2 regions of the Paenarthrobacter aromaticivorans genome follow, and region 1 is predicted to be linked to the other one. Evidence: riboswitches for the same ligand, from Rfam matches in the RefSeq annotation. Region 1 holds a riboswitch; the other holds the start of a gene.
The links. Region 1 has a riboswitch for glycine ahead of gcvP (aminomethyl-transferring glycine dehydrogenase). Riboswitches for the same ligand answer to the same signal wherever they lie in the genome.

Region 1 (7,508 bases):
CTCGCCGGGCAAAAGGCGACTAACTAGCGAACTCGCTTGTAGAACGGCAATGCGACAACTTCGAACGGCTCACTCTTGCCGCGCAAATCGATGTCCAGTGGCGTACCAATCTCGGAGAATTCGACGTCGACGTACGCCAACGCTACCGGGTAACCCAGCGTGGGGCTGGGCTGGCCGGAGGTGACTTCGCCTACCACTGCCCCATCTTTGAGGACCGGGTAGTGAGAGCGTCCAGCGCGGCGGCCCAGGCCCTTGAGCCCCACGAGCTTGCGTCCGCTGGTAGAGCCGGCGCCGTCAGCTTTGAGGGCAGCGAGTGCCTCCTTGCCAACGAAGTCGCCTTCCTTGGACAGCGCGACCACGGGACCGAGCCCTGCCGCGAACGGGTTTCCTTCGCGGGACAGCTCGTTGCCATAGAGGGGCATTCCGGCTTCCAGGCGCAGGGAGTCACGGGAAGCCAGTCCTGCCGGAACCAACTCGCCCTCTTCAGCTACCCCGGCGATGGCCTGCCACAGTGCCGCAGCGGACTCGTTGGCGACGAAGATTTCGAAGCCGTCTTCGCCGGTGTATCCGGTGCGTGCCAGAAGCAGTTCCTGGGTGCCGCCGTCGAACGTGAACGGAACTTCAACCGCCGCGTAGTACTTGAGGTCGGTGACCAGGCCGTGCTGCTCCGCAGGGACGAGGCGCAGAAGGATCGCTTCGGCAAGCGGCCCCTGAACTGCAATCAGCGAGGTCTCCGCGGAAGCGTCCTCAACAACCACGTCAAAACCGGCCGCATGTTCCAGCAAGGCTGCGGCGACAACCACAGCGTTACCTGCGTTGGGCACAACGAGGAACTTCTCCGCACCACGACGGTAAACAATCAGGTCGTCGATGATGCCGCCGTCTTCCTGACAGATCAGCGAGTATTTTGCCTTGCCCTCGGCCATAGCGGAAATCTTGCCGACGAGCGCATAGTCCAGGAACGCTGCCGCGTCCGGCCCGGTAACCCAGACTTCGCCCATGTGGGAGAGGTCGAACAAGCCGGCGGACTTGCGGACGGCGTGGTGCTCGGCCAACTCGGAGGAGTACTTGAGCGGCATCTGCCAGCCACCAAAGTCGGTGAAGGACGCGCCGAGTTTCTTGTGCTCTTCGTAAAGGGCTGTGTAGTTCTCAGTCATACTGCGTACCTTCTAGTTCTCGAAGTCTTCGATCGGTGGGCAGGAGCAGACCAGATTGCGGTCCCCTGCAGCTCCATCGATACGTCCGACCGGCGGGAAGTACTTGTCCTGCTTGAGGTGGTGGACGGGGAACGCTGCCTGCTCACGCGGGTATGCGCGGTCCCAGTCAGAAGTTACGACGGCGGCAGCCGTGTGGGGTGCCTTGCGCAGCGGCGAGTTCTCAACAGTGAAATCGCCAGTGGCGACCTGCTCGATTTCGGCACGGATGGTGATCATGGCCTCGATGAAGCGGTCGATCTCCACGAGGTCCTCGGACTCCGTCGGTTCCACCATGAGGGTTCCGGCAACGGGGAACGCCAGCGTGGGAGCGTGGAAGCCGAAGTCGATGAGTCGCTTGGCAACGTCCTCGGCCGTGACGCCGGTCTTGGCCGTCAGTTCACGGAGGTCCAGGATGCATTCGTGAGCCACGAGTCCGCCCTCGCCGGTGTAGAGCACGGGGAAGTGCTCGTTGAGCCGGGAAGCAATGTAGTTCGCAGCCAGCAGCGCTGACTTGGTGGCTTCGGTGAGCCCCTGGCCGCCCATGAGCTTCACGTAAGCCCAGGAAATCGGGAGTACGCCAGCCGAACCGAAACGGGAGGCCGAAATCGGGACGTCCTTGCCTTCGGTCCAGGAAGCAGCGTCACCAGGCATGAAGGGCGCCAGGTGCGCCTTCGCAGCAACAGGACCAACACCGGGTCCGCCACCACCGTGCGGGATGCAGAACGTCTTGTGCAGGTTCAGGTGGGAGACATCCCCGCCGAACTTGCCCGGCTGTGCGAGCCCAACGAGCGCATTGAGGTTTGCACCGTCAATGTAGACCTGTCCGCCGGCTTCGTGGATAGCGTCGCAGACTTCCCGGACATCGGCGTCGTAAACACCGTGCGTGGACGGGTAGGTGATCATGATGGCCGAGAGGGCGTCCCGGTTGGCCTCGATTTTGGCCGCCAGATCGGCGTGATCGATGGTGCCATCAGCGGCCGTAGCCACCACGACAACCTTCATGCCGGCCAACACAGCCGAGGCTGCGTTGGTGCCGTGCGCAGAAGCAGGAATCAGGCAGACGTTGCGCTGGTCATCGCCATTGGAGAGGTGGTAGCCGCGGATCGCGAGGAGTCCGGCGAGCTCACCCTGGGAGCCGGCGTTCGGCTGGATGGAGACTTGGTCGTAACCAGTGATTTCGGTCAGCTGGGACTCAAGATCCTTGATCAGTTCACGCCAGCCCTCGGTCTGGGAATCCGGAGCGAAGGGGTGGATGGAGGCGAACTCCGGCCAAGAGATGGCTTCCATCTCGGCCGTGGCGTTCAGCTTCATGGTGCAGGAACCCAGCGGAATCATGGTGCGGTCCAAGGCCAAGTCACGGTCCGAGAGTTTGCGGATGTAGCGCAGGAGCTGGGTTTCGGAGCGGTGCGTGTTGAATACCGGGTGCTGCATGAAGTCGCTCGAACGCTCAACGGAGGCCTCCAGTGCGAAGCCCTCCACGGCTTCGGTGACCGAAGCGCCGAAGACATCCAGGACGCCGCGAACAATCTCCGGTGTGGTGGTCTCGTCAACAGAAATGCCCACGAGATCAGCGTCAATGCCGCGCAGGTTGATGCCCTTGGCCTCGGCAGCAGCTACGATTTCGGCAGCCTTGCCAGGAACGCGGACCGTAATGGTGTCAAAGAAGGATGTGTGGAGGACCTCGACGCCGGCAGCCTTCAGTGACGCCGCAAGGGTGCGGGCGTGACCGTGGGCCGTTTCTGCGATTGCCTTCAGGCCTTCGGGGCCGTGGTAGACGGCGTACATGGATGCGACGATGGCCAGCAACGCCTGCGCGGTACAAATGTTGGACGTGGCCTTCTCGCGGCGGATGTGCTGCTCGCGGGTCTGCAGCGCCAAGCGGTAGGCAGGGACACCGGCGTCGTCCTTGGAAACGCCCACCAGACGGCCCGGCATGGAACGCTCGAGACCCTTCTGGACGGCCATGTACGCGGCGTGCGGGCCACCGAAGAACAGCGGAACGCCGAGGCGCTGGGCAGAACCGACGGCGATGTCAGCACCTTGCTCGCCCGGAGGGGTGATGAGCGTCAGGGAGAGCAGGTCTGCTGCGACCGTGACCAGTGCGCCGCGTTCCTTGGCCGCTGCGATGACGCCAGAGTGATCGAACACGCGGCCCGAAACACCGGGCTGCTGCAGGACGATGCCGTTGATGACGCCCTCAGGGAGGCCCAGCGAAAGGTCAGCGACCTCAACCTCGAAGCCGAGCGCCTCAGCGCGGCCCTTCACGATGGCGATGGTCTGGGGGAGGCAGTCGGCGTCCAGGACGGTCTTCCCGTCGTGGGCTTCCTTGTTCTTGTTGGCCCGGCGCATCATGAGGACGGCCTCGGCCACGGCCGTAGCTTCGTCCAGCAGGGAGGCGTTGGCAATCGGCAGGCCCACGAGGTCCTGGACCATGGTCTGGAAGTTCAGCAGAGCTTCCAGACGGCCCTGCGAGATTTCCGGCTGGTAAGGCGTGTACGCCGTGTACCAGGCCGGGGATTCGAGGATGTTCCTGCGGATAACCGGCGGCGTGACGGTGTCGTAATAGCCCTGGCCGATCATCTGGACGGCAGTCTTGTTCTTGGACGCAAGCTTGCGCAGCTCGGCCAGCACCTCAACTTCGCTGAGCGCGTTTTCAAGGGTAAGGGCAACGTCCTGGCGGATGTCTTTGGGAACGGCCGTATCAACCAGCGAATCAACGGTGTCGTAGCCGACCGTCTTGAGCATGGTGTCAATGTCGGCCTGGCGGCGGGCGCCAATATGCCGATCGACGAAGGTGGTGGAGGCTGAACTAACCGTCACGAAGGAACTCCATTACTTGGGCGGCGTTTGGGTACGCCACAGCGGCTCGGGTTCCTCCCCGCTCTGTATTGGACCTGAGAGTTTCCGCGTGTTGCTTATACAACGATCGCTTGCACCTTCGGTGAGCACAGCATTTCATCCGCGCCAACGGGCGCGGCAAAAGGCCTGCTACTTTCCAGAGTTGCCTCGCCGCGGCGGTGCGTGGGCCTGAGAGATTCCTGGGGAGGGTTTGCTCCTACGGCGCCCGCATCACTTGCTTGCAGGACTCTCCCGCCGCAGATCAAAGGCATATTCACTTGTTTGCGTGCCCCTGTAAAGACGCACCACAAGGCTCAATTGTCCTACGTCGAAGGCGTCGCCGCAAATGGGTGGCCCGCTACTTGCGGAGCCGGTCCAAGACTCCCAACAGGATCTCGACGTCGGCCTCCCGCCCGGCGTTACCGCCCTCCTGTCCGCCTTCGAACATGGCATTGAAATACAGGCCGTCACCCATATAGCTGACCGCCTTGGCAACCTCCGGACCCACATCCTCGGCCAGAACGTCCTGCCACTGTTGTTGAATGCCGGCAAACCTGCGACGCGTCTCCTCATGGGCGACTTCTGCCAGACGTGTGGCCGCCACGAACGCCCGGTCCATTGGGGTCCCGGCCCACAGGGAGGTCCGAATGAAGTAGGCAGCGCTGCCATCGGGCGCAGTCTTCATTTTTTCGATGTCTTCCTGGGCCAAACGATCCAAGCGCTCCAGCAGGGCGCCGATCAGCGATTCCTTATTGGGAAAGTGATAGAGCAGCCCACCCTTGGACACCCCTGCTCGCTTGGCAACGGCGTCGAGTGTGGCAGCACGCTCCCCCACCTCAATAAGTAGGGCTTCGAAGGCATCCAAGACTGAATCCCTGGCAACTGGTTTTCGTGGCATGTGTCCATCATTCCCTAAAGGCTTACGGTGATTCTATTTGAAACTATACCGTCTGGACGGTACAGTAAATGACATGTTCACTCCGTCCTCAACCCAAGCACCCCGCTCCGCTTACCCCGTCACGGGCAAGGCAGCACCGTGGCGCGACTGGACGGCACTGGCACTCCTGATGTTTCCGGTGCTGCTGGTTGCCGTCGACAACACCGCCCTCACGTTCGCCCTGCCTGAAATTGCCCGCTCCTTGGATGTGGGTGGCGTGCAGCTCCTGTGGATCATTGACGCGTACCCCCTCGTGTTGGCGGCGCTGCTGGTTTCCATGGGCAACCTTGGGGACAGGATCGGACGACTGCGGCTGCTCCTGATCGGCAGCACAGGCTTCGCTGCGGTTTCGGCTGCTACGGCGTTCGCGCCCTCCGCGGAATGGCTGATTGCCGGCCGCGCTGCACTTGGCGTGTTCGGCGCCATGCTGATGCCTTCAACCCTGTCCTTAATCCGGAACATCTTTGCTGATCCGAACCGCCGGCGGCTCGCGATCGCCGTCTGGGCCGCCGCTTTCTCCGGTGGTGCCGCCCTTGGTCCGATCTTTGGTGGTTGGCTGGTGGAACACTTCTGGTGGGGTGCCGTCTTCCTGGTGGCGACCTTCCTCCTCCTTCCCCTCCTCGCCTTCGGCAGGGTCCTCATTCCCGAATCCAAGGACGCAAACCCTGGCCGTGTAGACGTGCCCAGCATCGCGTTGTCCGTGATCGCGATGGCTCCCTTCGTGTACGGGATCAAGGAATTCGCCATCCACGGATTCGGGGCGTCGGCAGCGGCCTTCATGGTCTTCGGCCTGGTGATGGGCATTCTGTTTGTCCGTCGCCAGCGGCAACTCGAGAACCCGATGCTGGATGTCCGCCTGTTCAGCAACAAGGTGTTCAGCACTGCGATCGTTGCCAACGTCCTGTCCTTGTTTTCCATGACGGGCTTCATCTACTTCTTTGCCCAGCACCTACAGCTGGTAGAAGGCCAGTCCCCCATGGAAGCGGGCATCGCAATGATTCCGGCGCTCCTGGCAACGGTCGTCGCCGGCCTGGTGGTGGTCCCGCTGGTAAAGCGCATCCGGCCAGGATTCGTGGTGGCCGGCGGACTTACCCTCAGCGCTGCGGGCTACTTGGTGGTAGCTGCGGGTGATCACAGCAGCGGACCTGTGTTCCTCTTGTCAGCTTTGACGATTCTGGCCGTCGGCGTGGGTGCAGCGGAGACCATCTCCAACGACCTCATCCTTGGCTCGGTGCCGGCCGACAAATCCGGAGCGGCGTCCGCAATTTCCGAGACTGGCTACGAGCTGGGTTCGCTCCTGGGAACGGCCGTGCTGGGCTCTATCCTCACCGCGTCCTACCAGCACAACCTCGTCATCCCGGAGGGCTTGTCCGCGCAGGCGGCCGGGAAATCGGGAGAAACGCTGGCCGGCGCAGTGGACGCCGCTGCGGCCCTACCCGCTCCGCTGTCGGATGCCCTGACAACCGCCGCCCGGGTAGCCTTCGAATCCGGCGTCCACATCACTGCGGCGATTGGGCTGGTACTGATGGCTTGCGCGGCAGTGCTCGCCGCCGTCGTGCTCCGCCGGGTTCCCAAGGCGCACTAAAAGGTGTGCCGCGTCTTCGGAAATCAATGCGCGTCAGTAGGTGCAGCCTTGCCATCTACGGCGGCCACCAGCTGGTCAATCCGGTCCAGGGCATCGCTGAGCCGGCCAACCGTAGCCCACAATTCAGGGTGCTTTTCCTTGATTTCATCAAGGGTCGCCCCTGCGGACCTGAGCGATCCGAGATCAAAGCTCACGTTGGTTCGGGCTCCGGCGATGGCCGCCCTGAGGGCTCCAAACCCGACCACTACGTCGGCAATGAGCGCTGGATTCCCGTTGGCGGCCAGCCACCCCAGGTCCTCAATGGCTTCTATGGCATGGTCCCCGAGCACAGCGGACGCCTTGGCAGCACCGACGGATGCACGGTGGATTGCTTCCTCCCGCTCCGGGCCAGGATCAAGCCTGAAGGCCGCACCGAAAGCCTTTGATGCCGTTGCGTCGTCGTCAGCCAGCTTCAGGGCGGTTTCGCGGAGGGAGCGGGCCCGGGCGTGCAGATCGGCCAACTGCTGCCCGGGCGCCTCCGTATAGCCAGCAACCATGGACGCCAAGGATGCGGCAATGGCCAGCATTACGCCGGTTCCTGCGCCTCCACCAGGTGATCCGCTGGACTCTGCGAGAGCCTTGGTCCAATCCTCAACTGTTGAGCCTTGGGTCGTGATCTCTTGTGAAGATTCCATGCAACCAAGTTTGCCTGAAGCGCACAGGTGTGGGTCGGCGTCGTTGTCTGATCACGTGGATACACTGGCCAGACCCTGCGGCGTCGACCTGTTAAGGAAAATTCCCCATGAGCATTGACCTTGAAGCCCTCTACCGTGACCTCCATTCGAACCCGGAGCTTTCCTTCCAAGAGGTCAGAACAGCCGGGATCATCAGCGGACACCTTGAGGACTTGGGGCTTCTGGTCCACCGCTGGGTGGGGAAAACAGGGGTTGTGGGAGTCCTGGACAATGGCCCC
Region 2 (7,508 bases), on a different contig from region 1:
GCCATGAAGATGCCGCCCACCAGGTTGCCGATGATGATGCCTACCAGCGCGGGCACGAAACCAAGGCCGAACACCGTGGTGGCGAGCCCGCCGGTCACGATGGTCATGATCATGATGTTGGAACCGAACCAGATGGTGAACAGGTCGCGGGCCTTGCCGTGGCGCTCGTTCGCCGGGATCGGCTGGATGGTTTTGTCCTCGAGGCGCGGTACTTCCTGGGTGGCCAAGGGCGTTTTCATGACATTGTCCGGGATGTAGAAGCCAGTTCAAGGACAGCAGAGTCTGTGGCTTTGCTGCGGTTCACCATCAGGCCGAGCAGGTCGAAGACGAGAGTAGCGGCGGCGACGGTTGTGATGTCCGCATGGTCGTAGGCCGGAGCGACCTCCACGACGTCGGCGCCCACAATATTGATGCCGTTTAGTCCGCGGAGCAGGGCGAGGAGCTCGCGGGAGTGGAGCCCGCCCATCTCCGGGGTGCCGGTCCCAGGTGCGAACGCGGGGTCCAGGACGTCGATGTCGATGGACACGTAGACCGGGGTGTCGCCGAGCCTGTCCTTCACCTGCTGGATTGCGGCCGGGACGCCGATGACATCCAGGTCCGAGCAGCGGATGATCTGGAACCCGAACTCGTGGTCCCTGAGGAAGTCGTTGCGGTCATAGACCGGGCCGCGGATCCCCACGTGCATCGACTTGTCCTCCACAAGGAGGCCCTCCTCGAACGCCCGCCGGAAGATGGTTCCGTGGGTGATGGGCTGGTCAAAGTAGGTGTCCCACGTGTCCAGGTGAGCGTCGAAGTGCAGCAAAGCCACCGGGCCATGGACCTTGTTCAGCGCCCGCAGCATGGGCAAAGCAATGGTGTGGTCGCCACCGATCGAGATCAGCCGCTTGTCCTCACTGATCAGGGGCAACGCCTGCTCCTCGATCTCACGGACTGCGCGGGTGATGTCATAGGGAGTGCAAGCGATGTCGCCAGCGTCCACAACCTGGGCTTCGTAAACGGGTTCGACGTCGAGCTCAGGGTGGTAGCCAGGGCGTAGGAGGCGCGAGGCCTCGCGAACCGCGGCAGGACCGAAACGGGCGCCTGGCCGGAAGGAGGTTCCGCCGTCGAACGGGACACCGACGATCGCAATGTCGTAGTCCGGAACCCGGTCGATTTGGGGGAGGCGGGCGAAGGTGCCGAGGCCTGCATACCGGGGGACTTTGGTTGCGTCGACAGGGCCGATGGGCTTGTGGATTGTCATTGCCGGATCCTTGGTGTGAGGGGTGCTCGCCATTGAGCGGGAAGTAAGTAATTCCATTCTTGGTGACGCGGGTCACGGCGAATAGCGGTACATTGACTACAAATGGCCGAGGCGCTTAGACGAATGTCTAAACGGTCCGAAACGGCCCCCGGAATCATAGAGTCAGGACCCCATCCGATGGCAATCACGGTCGCCGAGCTCGTAGCTGAACCCCAATTGGGGCTCACCCTCCTTGCCGGCGACACAGGGCGCGACAACCGGATCACCTGGGCGCACACTTCGGATCTGCCCAGGCTGTGGGAATGGGTCACCGGCGGCGAGCTCATGATGACCAATGGACTCTCGATTCCCGCGGACGCCGAGGGGCAAGTGGCGCTCGCGGAGGCCCTCATGGACAGCGGGGCGAGCGCCTTGGCGATCGGCGAAAAGATGCACGCACCCCCGCTGACGCAGGAGTTCCTGGCGGCCTGCGACCGGCTGCCGCTGCCGCTGATCAACATCCCGTACCCGCTGCCCTTCATCGCGATTGCCCGCTCGGTTGCCGAATCCTCCCTGCTCGAAGAGTCCCGGCGCCTGCGCCAGACAGCCAGGGTCTACGACCTTCTCCGCACGGCCGGAGCCTCCGAGGACCATTGGCAAAGCCTGGTCCAACGGCTTGCCACCGAACTGGACGCTGAACTGTTCGTGGTGGACCGCCGCTGCCTCCATCCCTGGCACCCCGAGGGCCAACGGCTCCCGGAGTTCCTCGCGGATGAATGGGCTCCGCTTTCCGGGCAGGTGTCCTTGGCTGGCAAGAATTTCCAGTGGCACCGGATCCGGGGCCGGCACGTGCTGACCATGGACATCCCGACGCACGCCAATGCGCTGCTTGTGGTGCTGCCACACAGCGAACCGCACCCGGACGCCGTCGTACTCCTGCACGCCGCAACCGTGCTGGGACTGCAGCTCTCGCGCATCGTTTTGTCGCTTGAAGGGCGGCATCGGCTGGCCGGCGAGTTCCTGCTGCAGGCTATGGATGGCCGACTGGGCGCGGCCGAGATGGAGAGCCGGCTGTCAGCTTTTGGGGTTCCGCCCCAAGACTTCCTGCTCGCATCCATGTCAGCGAACGCTTCCACCACAACGAACGACGGCGACAAGCTGGCGAACGTGCACATCGAACTGTGGCGGCACGGGGTTGCGTCGGCGTCGTTGAAGCGGAATAGCAGGCTGCACGTGGTGGTCCCCGCTGATGTGCCGGACGACATCCTGATTCATTGCGCCGGGGCAGATGCCGCGATTGGAATCAGCGCTCCGGCGGGTGTGGCGGGCATTCAGCGCGCGCTGCAGGAGTCGCTTTGGGCGCTCGGATCGGCCCGGGCGAACAAGCTCGACCTGGCCCGCTACGCGCAGGGGCCATCCTGGCTCGGGCTGACCGGTTTTGAGGAAGGAACTGCGCTGGTCAGGCGTCTGCTGGGTCCGATTTTCGATTACGAGCAGAGCCAGGAAGGCGATCTCCTGGTCACGCTGACGACCTATTTGGACTCGCAGCGTTCCTGGCAAAAGACTGCCGCAGCCTTGTTCGCGCACCGGCAAACCATCATTTACAGGATCCGGAAAATCGGCGAGCTGACGGGGCTGGACATGGGTGAAACCTCCACGGTGGCGCAGCTGTGGTTCGCGCTCCAGATCCACGAGGCGATGCATCGGTAGGTACCCCTTGCTTGCGCTTTTTCGAAATGATCAGCTATGGTGTGAAGCGTGTCACCCATGGTGACGCAACGCTTTTGATCTGCGGCGGGAGAGTCCTGCCGGTACATCCAGTCAGGCGCCGTAGGAGCAAATCCTCCCCAGGAATCTCTCAGGCCCATGTACCGCCGCGGTTAGGCAACTCTGGAAAGCAGTCCGGGCAACCGGGCTCACCGACGGTGCAAGCAGGCAACCATTCCTGCGGAATCTCTCAGGTCCAATACAGAGTGGGGAGGAACCCACATTCATCGTGGCGCTCAGTGGGCGCCTGAATCATGGAGTTCCTCTTGACTGTTCAATCAACCCCCACCGCTTTCGCGGACCGGCATATCGGCGCCCGACGCCAATCCGACGTTGCCACCATGCTCAAGGCAATCGGCTACGACTCCGTAGACGGCCTGGTAGATGTTGCGGTCCCCGATTCCATCCGCCAGGACACTGCCCTGAAGTTGCAGGACGCCCTCACCGAGGTGCAGGTCCTCGCCGAGCTGCGCAAGCTCGCGTCCAAGAACAAGACCGCCGTCCAGCTGATCGGCCAGGGCTACTACGACACCGTTACACCCCCGGTCATCCGCCGCAACATCCTCGAATCCCCGGCCTGGTACACCGCCTACACGCCGTACCAGCCCGAGATTTCGCAGGGCCGCCTCGAAGCTCTCCTGAACTTCCAGACCATGGTCCAGGACCTCACGGGGCTGCCGGTAGCCAACGCTTCGCTGCTGGATGAAGCTACTGCAGTGGCTGAGGCCGTGCTGCTCATGCGCCGTGCCAACAAGTCCAAAACCGCGAAGGACGGCAAGACCGTCCTGGACGCCGACCTCCTCCCGCAGACCATCGCGATCGTGAAGGGCCGCGCCGAAGCGCTGGGCTTCGAAGTGGAGATTGCCGACCTTTCGCTGGGCCTGCCCGACGGCGACATCAACGGCGTCGTCCTGCAGCAACCCGGTGTTTCGGGCCACGTGTTTGACCACTCCGCCGTGATCGCTGAGGCCAAGGAACGCGGTGCCCTGGTGACCGTGGCTGCCGATCTTTTGGCTCTCACCCTCATCACGCCCCCGGGCGAACAGGGCGCCGACATCGCGGTCGGAACTGCCCAGCGCTTTGGTGTTCCGCTGTTCTTCGGTGGCCCGCACGCCGCATACATGGCAGTCCGCGAAGGCATGGAGCGCACGCTTCCGGGCCGCATCGTGGGCGTCTCCAAGGACAATGCCGGCGTCCCCGCTTACCGGCTTGCGCTCCAGACCCGCGAACAGCACATCCGCCGCGAGAAGGCCACGTCCAACATCTGCACTGCCCAGGCCCTGCTCGCGATCGTGGCCTCGATGTACGCGGTTTACCACGGTCCGGAAGGCCTGAAGGCAATCGCCGAAACCGTCCATGGCCACGCCCGCACACTGGCCACTGCCCTCAAGACCGCCGGCCGCGAACTCGTGTCCGAATCCTTCTTCGACACTCTGACGGTCCGCGTACCCGGCAAGGCTGACAAAGTCATCGCCGCCGCCGAAGCCCGCGGTATCAACCTGCGTCGCATCGATGCCGACACGGTTGGCGTTTCGCTCGATGAAACCACGACGCCGGAGGTCCTCTCTGCGGTAGCCGTCGCCTTTGGTGCCGGCCCGATGAAGGACGCAGCCGGGTTCGAGCTGCCGTCCTCCGTTCTCCGGACCTCGGATTTCCTGCAGCACCCGGTGTTCAACACGCACCGTTCCGAGACGCAGCTGTTGCGCTATATCCGCAAGCTGTCCGACCGGGACCTCGCACTGGATCGCACCATGATCCCGCTGGGTTCCTGCACCATGAAGCTGAACGCCACGGCTGAGATGGAAGCAATTTCCTGGCCCGAGTTCGCCTCGATCCACCCGTTCGCTCCGGATCACCAGACCGCTGGCTGGCGCGAGCTCATTGAAGGACTGGAAGCCGACCTCACAGAGATCACCGGCTACGATCAGGTCTCCATCCAGCCGAACGCCGGCTCCCAGGGTGAGCTCGCGGGCCTGCTGGCAATCCGTGGCTACCACCTGTCCCGCGGCGATGAGCAGCGCAACGTGTGCCTGATTCCTGCTTCTGCGCACGGAACCAACGCAGCCTCTGCTGTGTTGGCCGGCATGAAGGTTGTCGTGGTGGCCACCGCCGCTGACGGAACGATCGATCACGCGGACCTGACTGCGAAAATCGAAGCCAACCGCGAGGCGCTCTCCTGCATCATGATCACCTACCCGTCCACGCACGGTGTTTACGACGCCGACGTGCGGGAAGTGTGCGACGCCGTCCACGAGGCCGGTGGCCAGGTGTACGTTGACGGTGCAAACCTCAACGCGCTCGTTGGGCTGGCCCAGCCGGGCAAGTTCGGTGGCGACGTATCGCACCTGAACCTGCACAAGACGTTCTGCATCCCGCACGGTGGTGGCGGACCGGGTGTTGGTCCGGTTGCGGCCAAGGCCCACCTGGCACCCTTCATGCCCGGGGACGCGAACAACGTCTCATCGGAAGGTGGAGTGGCCATCTCGGCATCCCGCTACGGTTCCGCCGGTGTGCTCCCCATTTCCTGGGCCTACGTGAAGCTCATGGGCGGCCAGGGACTCACCGAAGCGACCAAGTCTGCGCTGCTCGCGGCCAACTACGTCGCCTCCCGCTTGGACGAGCACTTCCCGGTCCTGTACACGGGCGAAGGTGGGCTCGTAGCCCACGAGTGCATCCTGGATCTCCGCGACCTGACTGCCCGAACAGGCGTCACAGCTGAGGACGTGGCCAAGCGCCTCATCGACTTTGGATTCCACGCTCCCACGCTGGCGTTCCCCGTTGCGGGCACTTTGATGGTGGAGCCGACTGAGTCCGAGGACCTGGCTGAGATCGACCGCTTCATCGAAGCCATGATCACCATCCGCGCCGAAATCGAGCAGGTCGCCAGTGGCGATTTCACTGTTGAGAACTCGCCGCTGCGCAACGCGCCGCACACGGCTGCCGCCGTCGTGAGTTCTGACTGGGACCGCGAGTACTCGCGTGAGCAGGCAGCGTTCCCTGTCCACCAGCTGAAGCAGGACAAGTACTTCCCGCCGGTCGGCCGCGTTGACGGTGCCGCTGGGGACCGCAACCTGGTGTGCTCCTGCCCGCCCCTCGAAGCATTTGAAAACTAAGGACTGGTCATGACTGAGAACTACACAGCCCTGTACGAGCAACACAAAAAGGCCGGCGCGTCCTTCACGGATTTCGGCGGCTGGCAGATGCCCCTGAAGTACGAGTCCGAGCTTGCTGAGCACCACGCCGTCCGCAAGTCCGCCGGCCTGTTCGACCTCTCCCACATGGGCGAGGTCTGGGTTACCGGACCGGACGCGGCAGCGTTCCTGGACTTCGCGCTGGCGGGCAAGTTGTCCGCGATCGCCGTGGGCAAGGCAAAGTACTCGCTGATCTGCAACGCCGACGGCGGCATCATCGACGACCTCATCACCTACCGTCGCCCTTCTCCCGAAGAAGGCGTGGATCAGTACCTCGTGGTCCCAAACGCGGGCAACGCCAAGGTAGTTGCTGCAGCATTGCTGGAGCGGGCGGCAGGGTTCGACGTCGTGGTTGACGACGTCTCCGCCGAGACGTCGCTGATTGCAGTCCAAGGTCCGAACGCGGAAGCCATTCTGCTGACCTTGGTTCCCGCTGAGCAGCACGCCCTGGTGACGGAACTGAAGTACTACGCGGCCGTTGAAGTCTCCATTAACGGGCAGGATCTGTTGCTTGCACGCACCGGCTACACCGGCGAAGACGGCTTCGAGATCTACATCCCCAACCTTGATGCAGCCGGCCTGTGGGAAGCGCTCCTCGAGGTTGGCGAAGGTCACGGCCTCATCCCCGCGGGCCTTGCAGCACGCGACTCCCTGCGACTCGAAGCCGGAATGCCGCTCTACGGCAACGAGCTCTCCCGCTACGTCAACGCCTACGCCGCAGGACTTGGCCCGGTGGTTTCCCTGGCCAAGGAAAGCGACTTCATAGGCAAGGAAGCCCTGGCTGCTATCAAGGCTGCCGGCGTTGGTTCGACCATCGGCCAAAAGCTCGTCGGCCTCAAAGGTGCAGGCCGCCGCGCAGCACGCGCCCACTACTCGGTCCTCAAGGACGGCTCACTCATCGGCGAAGTCACCTCCGGCCAGCCGAGCCCGACGCTCGGTTACCCGATCGCCCTGGCGTATGTCGACGTCGAGCACTCAGAGCCGGGCACGATCGTCGACGTGGACCTCCGCGGCAAGTCGGAGCCGTTCGAAGTTGTGCCGCTGCCGTTCTACAAGCGCCAAAAGTAGGCCGCGGGTGTTTGGGGCCGCCGGCCTCTGGGTCACCTAGACCCGGCGGCGCCGACCTCCTCCGCGGGCTCGGTCGCATAGGCGCCCGCTGGGCGGACGCGATGCTCCCTTGGACGCCCGCTTCCGGTGGCCGGCACCGCAGGGGCCGATGTGGCCAAGGCGGCGCCGATCGCTTTGGCGCTGCTTGAACCCCTAAGCGCTGGGGATGGGTCGAGCACCACGTGATCTTGAAGAGTTTTTCGTAAGAGAGAGAAGGAATTGGA

Region 2: it holds a riboswitch for glycine, as region 1 does, so the genes downstream of both, gcvP (aminomethyl-transferring glycine dehydrogenase) here and gcvP (aminomethyl-transferring glycine dehydrogenase) in region 1, are expected to answer to the same signal.

What each region holds. Positions count from the first base shown of each region.
Region 1 covers NZ_JAHOPC010000019.1:62,687-70,194, reverse strand. Annotated here, with positions in the region: gene gcvT (glycine cleavage system aminomethyltransferase GcvT) at 24-1,157, opposite strand; gene gcvP (aminomethyl-transferring glycine dehydrogenase) at 1,170-4,016, opposite strand; glycine riboswitch at 4,202-4,299, opposite strand; gene KSW38_RS21495 (TetR/AcrR family transcriptional regulator) at 4,393-4,932, opposite strand; gene KSW38_RS21490 (MFS transporter) at 5,006-6,556, shown strand; gene KSW38_RS21485 (cyclodeaminase/cyclohydrolase family protein) at 6,580-7,230, opposite strand; gene KSW38_RS21480 (amidohydrolase) at 7,338-7,508, shown strand, end outside.
Region 2 covers NZ_JAHOPC010000022.1:45,809-53,316, forward strand. Annotated here, with positions in the region: gene KSW38_RS22360 (purine-cytosine permease family protein) at 1-239, opposite strand, end outside; gene speB (agmatinase) at 236-1,240, opposite strand; gene KSW38_RS22370 (PucR family transcriptional regulator) at 1,418-2,929, shown strand; glycine riboswitch at 3,005-3,103, shown strand; gene gcvP (aminomethyl-transferring glycine dehydrogenase) at 3,253-6,099, shown strand; gene gcvT (glycine cleavage system aminomethyltransferase GcvT) at 6,109-7,245, shown strand.